Regions from separate parts of the Kluyvera fluvialis genome, predicted to be linked through region 4. Evidence: predicted binding sites of a transcription regulator. Region 4 holds the regulator's gene; each other region holds the start of a gene.

Region 1 (3,131 bases), 2.0 Mb from region 4:
GCGCGCTGAACAACATTCTGGCGCAGATGAAGGGCAAAGAGCTGAAAGCCTATAGCTATAAAGATCACGGCTCGCTGGTTTCGCTGTCTAACTATTCGACGGTCGGTAGCCTGATGGGCAACCTGATGCGCGGTTCGATGATGATAGAAGGGCGCATTGCGCGCATGGTCTACATCTCTTTATACCGTATGCACCAGATTGCGCTGCACGGTTACTGCAAAACGGGTCTGATGATGCTGGTGGGCAGTATTAACCGCGTTATTCGTCCACGTCTGAAACTGCATTAATCCTCGCTTGCCCCCGAAGGCGGCGCTAACGCCGCCTTCGGGAATCCCCTCAGAATCTTCCGAAACACCTGTATTCCCTCATAAATCCCCGTTTTTAATCCTCTGTCTGATTGGCACTGCTAACAATCAGTTGCAAAATTGTTAGTAATAGCAACAAAGGAGGATCTCCCGTGAATAAATCAATGTTGGCGGGTATAGGTATTGGCGTCGCCGCCGCACTTGGGGTTGCCGCAGTCGCGAGCATGAACGTGTTCGATCGTGGCCCGCAGTATGCACAGGTTATTTCTGCCACGCCTATCAAGGAAACGGTTAAAAACCCGCGTAAAGAGTGCCGCAACGTGACGGTAACGCATCGTCGCCCAGTTCAGGATGAAAACCGTATTACCGGCTCGGTGCTTGGCGCCGTTGCGGGCGGCGTTATCGGCCATCAGTTTGGCGGTGGTCGTGGTAAAGATGTGGCGACGGTAGTGGGCGCGCTGGGTGGCGGCTATGCCGGTAACCAGGTGCAGGGGTCGATGCAAAACAACGACACCTACACCACCACCGAACAGCGCTGCAAAACGGTATATGACAAATCAGAGAAAATGCTCGGCTACGACGTGACGTATAAAATCGGCGATCGGCAGGGCAAAATTCGTATGGACAAAGACCCTGGCAGCCAGATTCCGCTGGATAACAACGGCCAGTTGGTTCTGAATAAAGCCTAAAAAAGCACTAACCTATTATTCGCCCCGCAATCACTCAGGCTGCGGGGCGTTTTTTTATCTTGCTGTCGCCCAATAAAATCGGCAAGCCTGCGCTTGCCGAATCACGACTACCTTACACCCTGAAACTCGTCTATTCGCTCAGCATATGCGGCCACAGCTTGAGAGTGGTTTCAGTAATCTGCATCAGCGTTTCAAAGCTTGCACCCTCGCGGGCGCTGATGGACATCCCTTGTAAAACACAGCTTAAAAACAGCGCCAGTTCGCCGATGTTTTTATCCGCCGGAATTTCGCCGCGCGATTGACGCAGTTGTAAAAACTGGCTCAGCGTCTGCTCTTGTACCGCATGGCGCGACTTAATGGTTTTGGCTATCTCTTTTGACGATGCCGCCAGCGCCGACGAGGTGTTTATCATAAAGCACCCGGCAGGGGTGTCTTTGCTGGTAAAACAGGTGGCAACCGCAGTGAAGTAATTGCGTAACGCCTGAACCACCGGCTGCTCGTCGCAGAACAAGCAGGCCTCATTTTTCGATGCGAAGCGGGTGATGTAGCGGTCAAGAACGGCACGGAACAGCCCCTCTTTATTAACAAACTCCGCGTACAGCGTCGGGGCTTTCGCACCTGTCGCTTCAACGAGATCGGAAAGCGATGTCGCTTCATAGCCATACTGCCAGAACAGCGTCATGGCTTTATCCAGCGCTGCTTCCCGGTCAAATACTTTAGGTCGCCCACGGCCTTTTTTCGCGCAACTTTGCGTATCAGTTGTCATCGCGCCGCCTACCTTAGTCGGTTTAGTGAACATTCATTATAAAAATAATTGCCAGCAGGGGCTAGCGCTTATGATACTAAAAAAATTTTCAGCATATTCATATGAAAAATATATGAATTATTATTTACCAAACGATCGTTATAAAAATGACATTGACGTGTGACGCAGATCTCATTATTATTAATTTATCGATCGTTAAGTTAATAACGTCTGACCTACAAAAATTCATCTGCATAGGTAATAATCATGAAAAACGTACAAGCCCTGGCCATCGCAGCAGTCCTTAGTTCACTGTCATTTGCAAGTTTTGCCGCTGTTGAAGTGCAATCCACTCCAGCAGACCAGCATAAAGTCGGCAATATCGCGGCGAGCGCAGGCCCGAACCTGGCTTCTCTGGAACAAGAATTAGCGCAGAAAGCGGATGAAATGGGTGCGAAATCGTTCCGTATCACCTCCGTGAGCGGCCCGAACTCTCTGCACGGCACTGCGGTAATTTATAAATAAGCATTTTACGCAGCCTCTTTCAGACGGCCTCTGCGTTCCCTCACCCGAGCCGCTGACTCCGGTTGGCGAGTCGGGTTCGCTTCGCGCCGCAGCCTGAATGAATTTGCGTTGATAACCCTCAAAATGCTTATGTCACTGCCATAAAAAAGGCCCTGAGCGTAACCCGCCCAGGGCCTTTTACTTTTGTCGCGTTTACAGATTCTGCTGAGCGATATCCTGGTGACGAGTCACGTCAACCGGCATCCCCGAACGGACATCCATCACTTTATTCATCACCGTATCATCGGTTTTTGGGTTCTGGCTAAAGGCTTTCATGCTGGCATTGAGCACGATCGGCAGGGTCTGCGGATTATCATCAATGCTCTCGGAGAGCGGCTGATGAACTTCTACCAGGTGCACGCCATTCGGCTCAATCGATGCTTTGATAGGCGTATTGATAATGCTGACTTTCGTGCCGGGTTTTACCTGATCGAACAGCGCCTTAATATCACCATCGCGCAGGCGAATGCAGCCGGAACTTACCCGCATTCCGATACCAAAATCGGCGTTAGTGCCGTGTAGCAGATAGACGCCGCCGTATGCCGCCAGGCGAATCGCGTGATGACCCATCGGGTTATCCGGCCCTGCTGGCATCACTGCTGGCAGGTCGATCCCTTGTGCTTTATAACGCGCACGAATGTTCGCGGTCGGCGTCCAGGTCGGATTGGCGCGCTTATCAGACACCGTTGTCACCATGGTTGGCGTAACGGTTGAGCCGCCCAGCTGACCAATGCCGATAGGGTAGACGGTGACTTTATTGCTGCCCGGCGGGTAGTAATAAAGGCGTAATTCCGCAAGATTCAACACGATACCTTCTCGCGGGACGTC
Region 2 (3,131 bases), 2.0 Mb from region 4:
ACGGTTATCACGGCGATACGTTCGGGGCGATGTCGGTATGCGACCCGGATAATTCGATGCACAGCCTGTGGAAGGGGTATTTGCCGGAAAACCTGTTCGCTCCTGCACCACACAGCCGTTTTGACGGTGAGTGGGACGAATACGATATGGTGTCATTTGCACGCCTGATGGCGGCGCATCGTCATGAAATTGCAGCGGTGATTATCGAGCCTATCGTGCAGGGAGCGGGGGGAATGCGGATGTATCACCCTGAGTGGCTCAAACGTATTCGTAAAATGTGTGACCGCGAAGGCATATTGCTGATTGCCGATGAGATAGCCACCGGATTTGGCCGTACCGGCAAGCTGTTCGCCTGTGAACACGCGGGGATCAGCGCCGATATTCTGTGCCTCGGCAAAGCGTTGACCGGCGGTACGATGACGTTATCCGCCACCATCACCACTCGTCAGGTTGCACAAACCATCAGCAATGGCGAGGCGGGCTGCTTTATGCACGGGCCGACATTTATGGCTAACCCGCTGGCCTGCGCGGTCGCCACGGAAAGCCTTGCCATACTGGAGAGCGGCGAGTGGCAAACGCAGGTTGCCGCTATTGAGCGTCAGTTGAAGCGTGAACTGGCCCCTGCCAGTGATTCACCGTGGGTTGCCGATGTGCGCGTGCTGGGGGCAATTGGCGTGGTAGAAACGCGCTATCCGGTCAATATGGCGCGCTTGCAGCGTTTCTTCGTCGAGCAAGGCGTCTGGATCCGTCCTTTTGGCCGCCTGATTTACCTGATGCCCCCTTATCTCATCGCCCCGGAGCAGTTGACACGCCTGACCCGATCGGTCTGTCTGGCGGTTGAACAAGAAACATTTTTTATCGATTAAAGCGCAGAAATTTCGTTCGCTAGCCGCTACACTCCTTTGTTAATCAGTCGATTAACAAAGGAGGCAGTCGATGAAATTAGTCAGCCACGATCTGCGTGATGGCGAAAAACTCCCCCACAGCCAGGTTTTTAATGGCATGGGCTATGACGGCGGAAATCTTTCTCCCCATCTGGCGTGGGATGACGTCCCCGCAGGCACAAAAAGTTTTGTGGTGACCTGTTACGATCCCGACGCGCCAACCGGTTCCGGCTGGTGGCACTGGATTGTCGCTAATATCCCGGCAGATATTCGAGAACTGCCCACTGGCGCAGGTTCTGGGCTGGTAGGTTTACCGGCCAGCGCGCTTCAAACCCGCACCGACTTTGGTAAAGCGGGCTACGGTGGCGCAGCGCCGCCGAAAGGCGAGACTCACCGTTATATCTTCACCGTACATGCGCTCGACGTGGACAAAATCGACGTTGATGAAGGTGCTAGCGGGGCGATGGTCGGTTTTAACGTCCATTTCCACAGCCTCGGCAGCGCGTCAATCACAGCGCTGTTTAGCTAATTCGCCACACGCAGTATCTGCCCTGCCGGGGAAACCTCGCAGGGCTTTTTTATGTAATTTTCTGACGAAAAACCAACAGACAGGAAGGCAAACAAGACGAGCTACGGCGAAGGGAAATTTATCTTGTGAAGATAGTCACAGTTTAAAAACAAACACGCCAACGACAAAGGTGATTTAAATCACAAAAAAGTCGTGAATAACGGCGGTATTTTAACTTTGTAGCCGACTTTCAGTGCATTTATGTGACAAGCATCACTAAAAACAGCCTTTGAGTGGGAGTTGTATGGTGACATTAATCACAAAGAGCCCTCGAGTACGCGAGATGAAAACGGCGTGATAGAGTCGATTTTGCATACAGAACGACTGGATGGTTTTTGGCGAAACCACCGCAACTATTACGACGCGCAGCATCTTTACCGCGCACCACGAGGGGTCTTTTATGTTATCACCAGATATCAAGGTCAAGATACAGAATTTTGGCCGTTTCCTCAGCAATATGGTGATGCCCAATATTGGCGCATTCATCGCCTGGGGCTTAATTACCGCGTTATTTATTCCCACCGGTTGGCTGCCTAATGAAACGTTAGCCAAACTTGTTGGCCCGATGATCACTTACCTGTTGCCGCTGCTAATCGGTTATACCGGTGGCCGTCTTATTGGCGGCGAGCGCGGCGGTGTTGTGGGCGCTATCACTACCATGGGCGTTATCGTCGGCGCGGATATGCCGATGTTTATGGGTTCAATGATTGCAGGCCCGCTGGGCGGCTGGGCCATTAAGCGGTTCGACCGCTGGGTCGATGGCAAAATCAAAAGCGGTTTTGAGATGTTAGTAAATAACTTCTCCGCCGGGATTATCGGGATGCTGCTGGCGATATTGGCCTTCATGGCTATCGGGCCGTTGGTTGAATTGCTGTCGAAAGCGCTGGCCTCGGGCGTCAACATTATGGTGCAAAATAACCTGCTGCCGTTGACCTCTATTTTTGTCGAACCGGCCAAAATCCTGTTCCTGAATAACGCCATTAACCACGGTATTTTCTCCCCGCTGGGTATTCAGCAGGCAACAGAAACGGGCAAATCTATTTTCTTCCTGATTGAAGCGAATCCAGGGCCAGGTTTGGGCGTGCTGTTAGCGTATATGACCTTTGGCAAAGGCAGCGCGAAGCAGTCTGCCAGCGGAGCGGCGATTATTCACTTCTTTGGCGGTATTCACGAAATCTATTTCCCGTACGTGTTGATGAACCCGCGCTTAATTCTGGCGGTGATTCTGGGCGGTATGACCGGCGTATTTACGCTGACGCTGTTCAACGCAGGCCTGGTCTCCCCGGCGTCTCCTGGGTCTATTTTTGCCGTACTGCTAATGACGCCGAAAGCGTCGCTGATTGGCGTCGTGCTGTCTATTCTGGCCTCGACGCTGGTGTCGTTCCTCACCTCCGCCATGTTGCTGAAGCGCGTTCGCGTCGGCGATGAAGAGAGCAATGGTCTGGCCGAAGCCACCCGCCGGATGCAGAGCCTGAAACAGCAATCTAAATCCGGCGGCAGCGTTTCTGGCACACAGCCACAGCCTGCGGCGTCTGCCACGCTCGATTTAGCGAAAGATCTGCATCATGTTCGCAAAATTATCGTCGCCTGCGATGCCGGTATGGGTTCCAGCGCTTTGGGGGCTGGCGTGCTGCGCAAGAAAGTGAAAGATGCCAATCTGACGCATATTTCTGTCACCA
Region 3 (3,131 bases), 1.6 Mb from region 4:
GGTGCTGAACAGCGTATTGGCATAACTCATTTGCGGTGAGGGAACGTCAGCGAACGCCAGTGTGCTGACGCCGGTAAACTGGATTGAACGGAACACGCCGCCCAAATAGAGCACCAGCATAATGACCCAAACCGGCGTTTGTGGGGTTAAAAGCGCGCAGGCTGCGAGCGCCAAAACGTTGAGCGCACCGTTGATCAGCAGCAAACGGCGGAAACCCAGCCAGCGAATAAGTGGCGTGGTGGCGGGTTTTATCGTCAGGTTGCCGACAAACACCGCCAGCACCAGCAGCCCAGAATGGAACGGATCCATGCCAAAACCCACCTGGAACAGCAGCGGCAGTAAAAACGGAACCGCGCTAATCGAGGCTCGAAACAGCGAGCCACCGTACATCGTGACCCGGAAAGTCGCAACCTTAAGGGCGTCCAGGCGGATCATGGGCCACCGACTGCGGCGGAAGTGGTACAGCGAAAAATAGAACGTCGCCGCACCAAGAATCAGTAGCGCCACCACTAATCCGGCCTGCATTTTCTCTGCTCCCAGCAGTTCCATCGCATAAACCAGGCTGACCATCGATACGGACGTTGCAAGGAAACCGGGTAAATCAAACGGGCGGCGCTCATCATCGCGAATGTTCGGAATAATGCGCAGCGAAAGAAGAATCGCGATTATACCGAGCGGGACGTTAATAAAGAAAATCCAGCGCCAGTCGGCGACGCTTACGATAAACCCGCCCAGCGGCGGCCCAATAATAGGGGCGATTAGCGCCGGCCAGGTCAGGGTCGCAATGGCGGTGATCAGCAGATGTTTCGGTGTGGTGCGCAGGACGGCAAGACGCCCCACCGGGACCATCAGCGCGCCGCCCACACCTTGTAAAATACGCATTGCCACAAAGCTGTCGGCGCTGGTGGCTAGCCCGCAAAATACGGACGAGACGGTAAAGATGGCTAGCGCCAGGCTAAAAATGGTGCGTGCGCCGAAGCGATCGGCTATCCAACCGCTGGCGGGAATCAATACGGCGAGAGTGATGAGGTAGGCGCTAATGCCGATATTCAGGTCCACGGCTTCGACGCCGAAGGTTTTCGCCATGTCAGGTAATGCGGTGGCAATCACTGTGCCATCAAGGAACTCCATAAAGAATGCACCGGCTACCAGCAGTGCCGCAGGGGACACCCCACGGCTGACCTGGGCCTGTAGAGGCTCACTCATTGTTTTTACCCTATCAAAATAATTCGTAAAATTTACAAATTTTGTAGATATTGTAAGTTGTGGTTTTATATAACAAATTTAACTTAATTAATAAACTCTGTGTGATTTACATCGCAAATCGATTGATTTTTGTGATGGTGGTCATATTATACCCCTAAAGACAATAACATCTGCATAACAATAATGGGTATTAACATGAAACAACGTATGCGTAAAATCCTCAAAAGCATGTTTGAAAATTACTGCAAGACCTTTAAAGACGTACCGCCAGGCGCTATGTTCTGATAAAAAAACCTGCTGCGGCAGGTTTTTTTATCTTCTGCGAAAGTAGGTTACTATTACGCTCCGCAAAAAAGGAGCAAAAAATGTCCCAAAACCTTACCCCTAACGATGAACTGGTTTCCGATGTGGTTGCCTGCCAGCTCGTTATCAAACAGATCCTTGACGTTATTGACGTTATCGCCCCGGTTGAAGTTCGTGACAAAATGGCTAGCCAGTTGAAATCTATTGATTTCACTACTCATCCGGCAGGGGCAGACCCGGTAACACAGCGGGCGATTCAGAAAGCGATTGCACTGATTGAGCTGAAATTTACGCCGCAGGATGCAACGCACTAAAAATTAATGACGGGTAGGGTGTGCGTTGCCCTGAACGTTGAACCAACAAGGGCGGATTATCCGCCCTTGTTGCGTTTATAGGGGAAATTGGGGAATAGAAAGTAGATGCCCTGCGCTGGCAGGGCGGCTTAGCTTGGGTTAGGTTGTTTCCCAGTTATCTTCGTCGTTATTTTGTATCGCCGACATAGGCGTCGCTTTATAGTCGCCATGGCCCATGCGATGTGATTCAGACTTAATATTGAATACTGCCATAGACTGGGTCAGTTTTCTTGCCTGCTCTTCGAGTGATTCTGCCGCCGCCGCTGATTGTTCAACCAGTGCCGCATTCTGCTGCGTTACCCTATCAATCTCAGTCACGGCCAGACTGACCTGATCGATACCCCGGCTCTGCTCATCGGATGCCGATGCGATTTCGCCCATAATATCGGTGACTTTGGTCACTGCGTTAACGATTTCACCCATCGTTTCACCTGCTCGCTCGACCAGCGCCGAACCTGCGCCCACCTTGCTGACAGAATCCTCAATCAGGTCTTTAATTTCACGAGTGGCCTGTGCGCTGCGTTGCGCCAGGTTACGGACTTCACCTGCCACAACAGCAAAACCGCGTCCCTGCTCACCAGCTCGCGCGGCTTCTACTGCGGCGTTAAGCGCCAGAATGTTGGTCTGGAAGGCAATGCTATCAATCACTCTGATGATGTCAGAGATTTTTTGTGAGCTGCCGCTGATATCGCGCATGGTATCAACCACATCATCGACAACCTTACCGCCACGCTGCGCGGTTTCTGATGCCGTCAGTGCCAGATTACTGACCTGGCGGGCATTTTCAGCATTCTGATACACCGTCGCCGTCAGCTGCTCCATGCTGGCTGCCGTTTCTTCCAGAGAGGCGGCCTGCTGCTCAGTACGTGAAGACAGATCGTTATTACCGGCAGAAATTTCAATTGCTCCGCTGTAAATGACATTCGCGCCGTCACGCACATCTCCCACGGTTCTGGCAAGTTCATGCTGCATATGACGTAATGTCTCCGCCAGCGTCTCGATTTCCTCACTGCCCGCAGCATCAATGGGCCTGACCAGATCGCCTTTGGCGATATGCTGAATACTTTCAACAATGCGGTTTAATGGTGAAATGAGGACATTGCGAATGCTGAACCAGACGGTGGCGATAATAATGCAAAGGGTGATGAGGAGGAATACGATTATCCATGTGGTTAGTGTCTCATTTTTATGACTATCTTCCACTAACCCGTGGTTGTAATTATTGTACTCGCGATAATAAGCATTATATGCTTTTTCGAATTCATCCTG
Region 4 (3,131 bases):
AAGACTACATCAACTACATTACTCCGCAGTTCTCGCGCACCCATATCAACTTCCAGCGAGTGCCAACGGTCGATACCTCTAACCCGTTTGCTGCGAAAAGCATTCCATCACTGGATGAGAGTTTTGTGGTCATTCACTTCCGCAACCTGGAAGGGATTGACTACCCGTGGCTGCTGGCGATGCTGCAAGGCTCGTTTATCTCGCATATGAATACGCTGGTCGTTCCCGGCGGCAAGATGGGGCTGGCGATGGAGTTGATTATGATGCCGCTGGTACAGCGGTTAGTGGAAGAGAAGAACAACGCCTGAATCATCACGATTGCCCGATAGGCAGGACGCCGCCGGGCAATCACGGATATCAGCCTTCAATCACTTCGTATGAGTGCGTGATGTTGACAGCTTTACCCAGCATCAACGCCACTGAGCAGTATTTCTCCGCCGACAGGTCAACCGCGCGTGCAACAGCCGCATCTTTCAACTCTTTACCGCTCACAATGAAGTGCAGGTTGATGTGCGTGAACAGGCGCGGTGCTTCTTCGCGGCGTACGGAAGTGAGCTTTACTTCGCAGTCAGAAACGTCATAGCGGCCTTTTTGCAGAATAGACACCACGTCAATTGCGCTACAACCACCGGCCGCCATTAGCACGATTTCCATCGGGCTTGGCGCTTTATCGCCAGAGTTGCCGTCCATCAAAATTTGGTGGCCAGAAGCCGACTCACCGAGGAAGGTCATCCCCTCAACCCATTTCACACGCGCTTGCATAATATTTAACTCCCAGGTTGCAATTTTCTTCCCAGATTACGCGCACATAACAAATCTCGCAACGGAAGGCGATCGCCGTCATGCTGAAGCGAGACACCAGGAGACACACGGCTCAAGCTATGCTAAAACAGTCAGGATGCTACGGTAATACATAAACGTACTGCATGTATGCAGAGGACATCACATTACAGGCTGCGGCAATATTCGACAGCCGACTTCCCAGGTAACGGGAAGGATACTATTGCAACCGGTGGCTGCAATGTTTTTGCCGCCGGAAAGAGCTTATAACAGAGGATAACCGCGCATGGTGCTTGGCAAACCGCAAACAGACCCGACTCTCGAATGGTTCTTGTCTCATTGCCATATTCATAAGTACCCCTCGAAGAGCACGCTGATTCACCAGGGTGAAAAAGCAGAAACGCTGTATTACATCGTCAAAGGCTCAGTGGCTGTACTCATCAAGGACGAAGAAGGGAAAGAGATGATCCTCTCTTACCTTAACCAGGGCGATTTTATCGGCGAGTTAGGCCTGTTTGAAGAAGGCCAGGAACGCAGCGCGTGGGTACGGGCAAAAACCGCTTGTGAAGTTGCTGAAATCTCTTATAAAAAATTCCGTCAGCTGATTCAGGTTAACCCAGACATCCTGATGCGTCTCTCTTCGCAAATGGCACGTCGTCTGCAAGTCACGTCTGAAAAAGTCGGCAACCTGGCATTCCTGGACGTGACAGGTCGTATCGCACAGACGCTGCTGAACCTGGCAAAACAGCCGGACGCCATGACTCACCCGGACGGTATGCAGATCAAAATCACCCGTCAGGAAATTGGTCAGATCGTGGGCTGCTCCCGTGAAACAGTGGGCCGTATTCTGAAAATGCTGGAAGATCAAAACCTGATCTCCGCACACGGCAAAACGATTGTCGTTTACGGTACTCGCTAATCCTTTAAAACGGCGTATTGTTCCAACGGTACGCCGTTTTTGTCTCTTATGTGGCGCAGGCTGATTTACCACCCGGAAGTCAACTATGCACTGCGGCAAACGCTGGTGTTATGTTTGCCGGTCGCCATTGGCCTTATCTTCGGCCATCTTCAACAAGGTCTGCTGTTTTCGCTGGTTCCCGCCTGCTGCAATATTGCCGGTCTTGATACCCCGCATAAACGTTTTTTCAAACGCCTGATTATTGGCGGCTGTCTGTTCGCCGGATGCAGTCTTGCCGTTCAGTTGTTGCTGGCGCGCGAGGTTCCGCTACCGTTGATTCTCAGCGGGCTGGCGCTGATTTTGGGCGTAACGGCGGAGATAAGCTCCCTGCACGGGCGGCTGCTGCCGGCTTCGCTGATTGCCGCTATTTTTACCCTCAGCCTGGCTGGTAATATGCCCATTTGGCAGCCGCTGCTTATCTACGCACTCGGCACGCTGTGGTATGGATTATTCAACTGGTGGTGGTTTTGGATTTGGCGCGAGCAGCCGCTGCGCGAGTCACTAAGCCTGCTCTACCGCCAGCTCGCCGACTATTGCGAAGCAAAATATAGCCTCCTGACGCAGCACACCGACCCCAACACCGCGCTGCCGCCGCTTTTAAGCCGCCAGCAAAAGGTGGTTGACCTTATTTCTCAGTGTTATCAGCAGCTACACATGCTGGCGGCAAACCAGAATAACGATTACAAACGCCTGCTGCGCGCCTTCCAGATTGGCCTTGATCTACAGGAGCACATTTCGGTGAGTCTGCATCAGCCAGAGGAGGTGCAAAAACTGGTCGAACGTAGCCACGCTGAGGCGGTGATCCGCTGGAATGCCCAGACCGTCGCCGCGCGCCTGCGGGTGCTCGCGGATGACATTCTCTATCACCGCTATCCCAGCCGTTTCAGTATGAAAAAACAGATTGGCGCGCTGGAGAAAATCACCGAACAGCACCCGGATAACCCGGTTGGGCAGTTCTGTGCCTGGCATTTCAGCCGCATTGCTCGCGTACTGCGCTTCCAAAGGCCGCTGTATCCGCGCAATCTGATGGCGGATAAAGAGCGCCGCCTGCCGCTGTTGCAGGCGTTAAAAAGCTATCTGTCGCTGAAGTCCCCCGCACTGCGCAATGCCGCCCGGTTAAGCGTGATGCTGAGCATCGCCAGCCTGATGGGCGCGGCGCTGCATTTGCCTAAACCGTACTGGATTTTAATGACGATATTATTGGTCACGCAAAACGGTTACGGTGCGACCCGTGTGCGCATTTTCCACCGTGCGGCGGGCACGCTGGCGGGTCTGGTTATCGCCGCCGTGGCCCTGCACTTCCACACGCCGCAGGGGCTGGCGCTCACCGGAATGCTGCTCATCACGCTGGGGAGTTATCTGATTATCCGCCGCAGCTATGGTTGGGCGACCG

The links. Region 4 encodes CRP, which controls carbon source genes, mostly activating them, when cyclic AMP is high. Its sites were predicted from a motif close to ATGTGANNNNNNTCACAT; they were not measured.
Region 1: the regulator CRP is predicted to act here: its motif matches at 1,918-1,935, upstream of bhsA (multiple stress resistance protein BhsA).
Region 2: the regulator CRP is predicted to act here: its motif matches at 1,654-1,671, upstream of AC6I4B_RS15775 (PTS mannitol transporter subunit IICBA).
Region 3: the regulator CRP is predicted to act here: its motif matches at 1,306-1,323, upstream of azuC (stress response protein AzuC).

Annotation. Positions count from the first base shown of each region.
Region 1 is NZ_AP046142.1:2,366,189-2,369,319, forward strand. It holds gene AC6I4B_RS11260 (NAD(P)/FAD-dependent oxidoreductase) at 1-287, shown strand, start outside; gene AC6I4B_RS11265 (glycine zipper 2TM domain-containing protein) at 458-994, shown strand; gene AC6I4B_RS11270 (TetR/AcrR family transcriptional regulator) at 1,125-1,760, opposite strand; gene bhsA (multiple stress resistance protein BhsA) at 2,007-2,264, shown strand; gene ldtC (L,D-transpeptidase LdtC) at 2,457-3,131, opposite strand, start outside.
Region 2 is NZ_AP046142.1:3,345,190-3,348,320, forward strand. It holds gene bioA (adenosylmethionine--8-amino-7-oxononanoate transaminase) at 1-866, shown strand, start outside; gene AC6I4B_RS15770 (kinase inhibitor) at 937-1,413, shown strand; gene AC6I4B_RS15775 (PTS mannitol transporter subunit IICBA) at 1,853-3,131, shown strand, end outside.
Region 3 is NZ_AP046142.1:2,002,321-2,005,451, forward strand. It holds gene AC6I4B_RS09555 (MFS transporter) at 1-1,206, opposite strand, end outside; gene azuC (stress response protein AzuC) at 1,402-1,491, shown strand; gene AC6I4B_RS09565 (DUF2766 family protein) at 1,572-1,823, shown strand; gene AC6I4B_RS09570 (methyl-accepting chemotaxis protein) at 1,962-3,131, opposite strand, start outside.
Region 4 is NZ_AP046142.1:413,518-416,648, reverse strand. It holds gene AC6I4B_RS01925 (phosphoribulokinase) at 1-308, shown strand, start outside; gene AC6I4B_RS01920 (OsmC family protein) at 358-762, opposite strand; gene crp (cAMP-activated global transcriptional regulator CRP) at 1,067-1,699, shown strand; gene AC6I4B_RS01910 (YccS/YhfK family putative transporter) at 1,748-3,131, shown strand, end outside.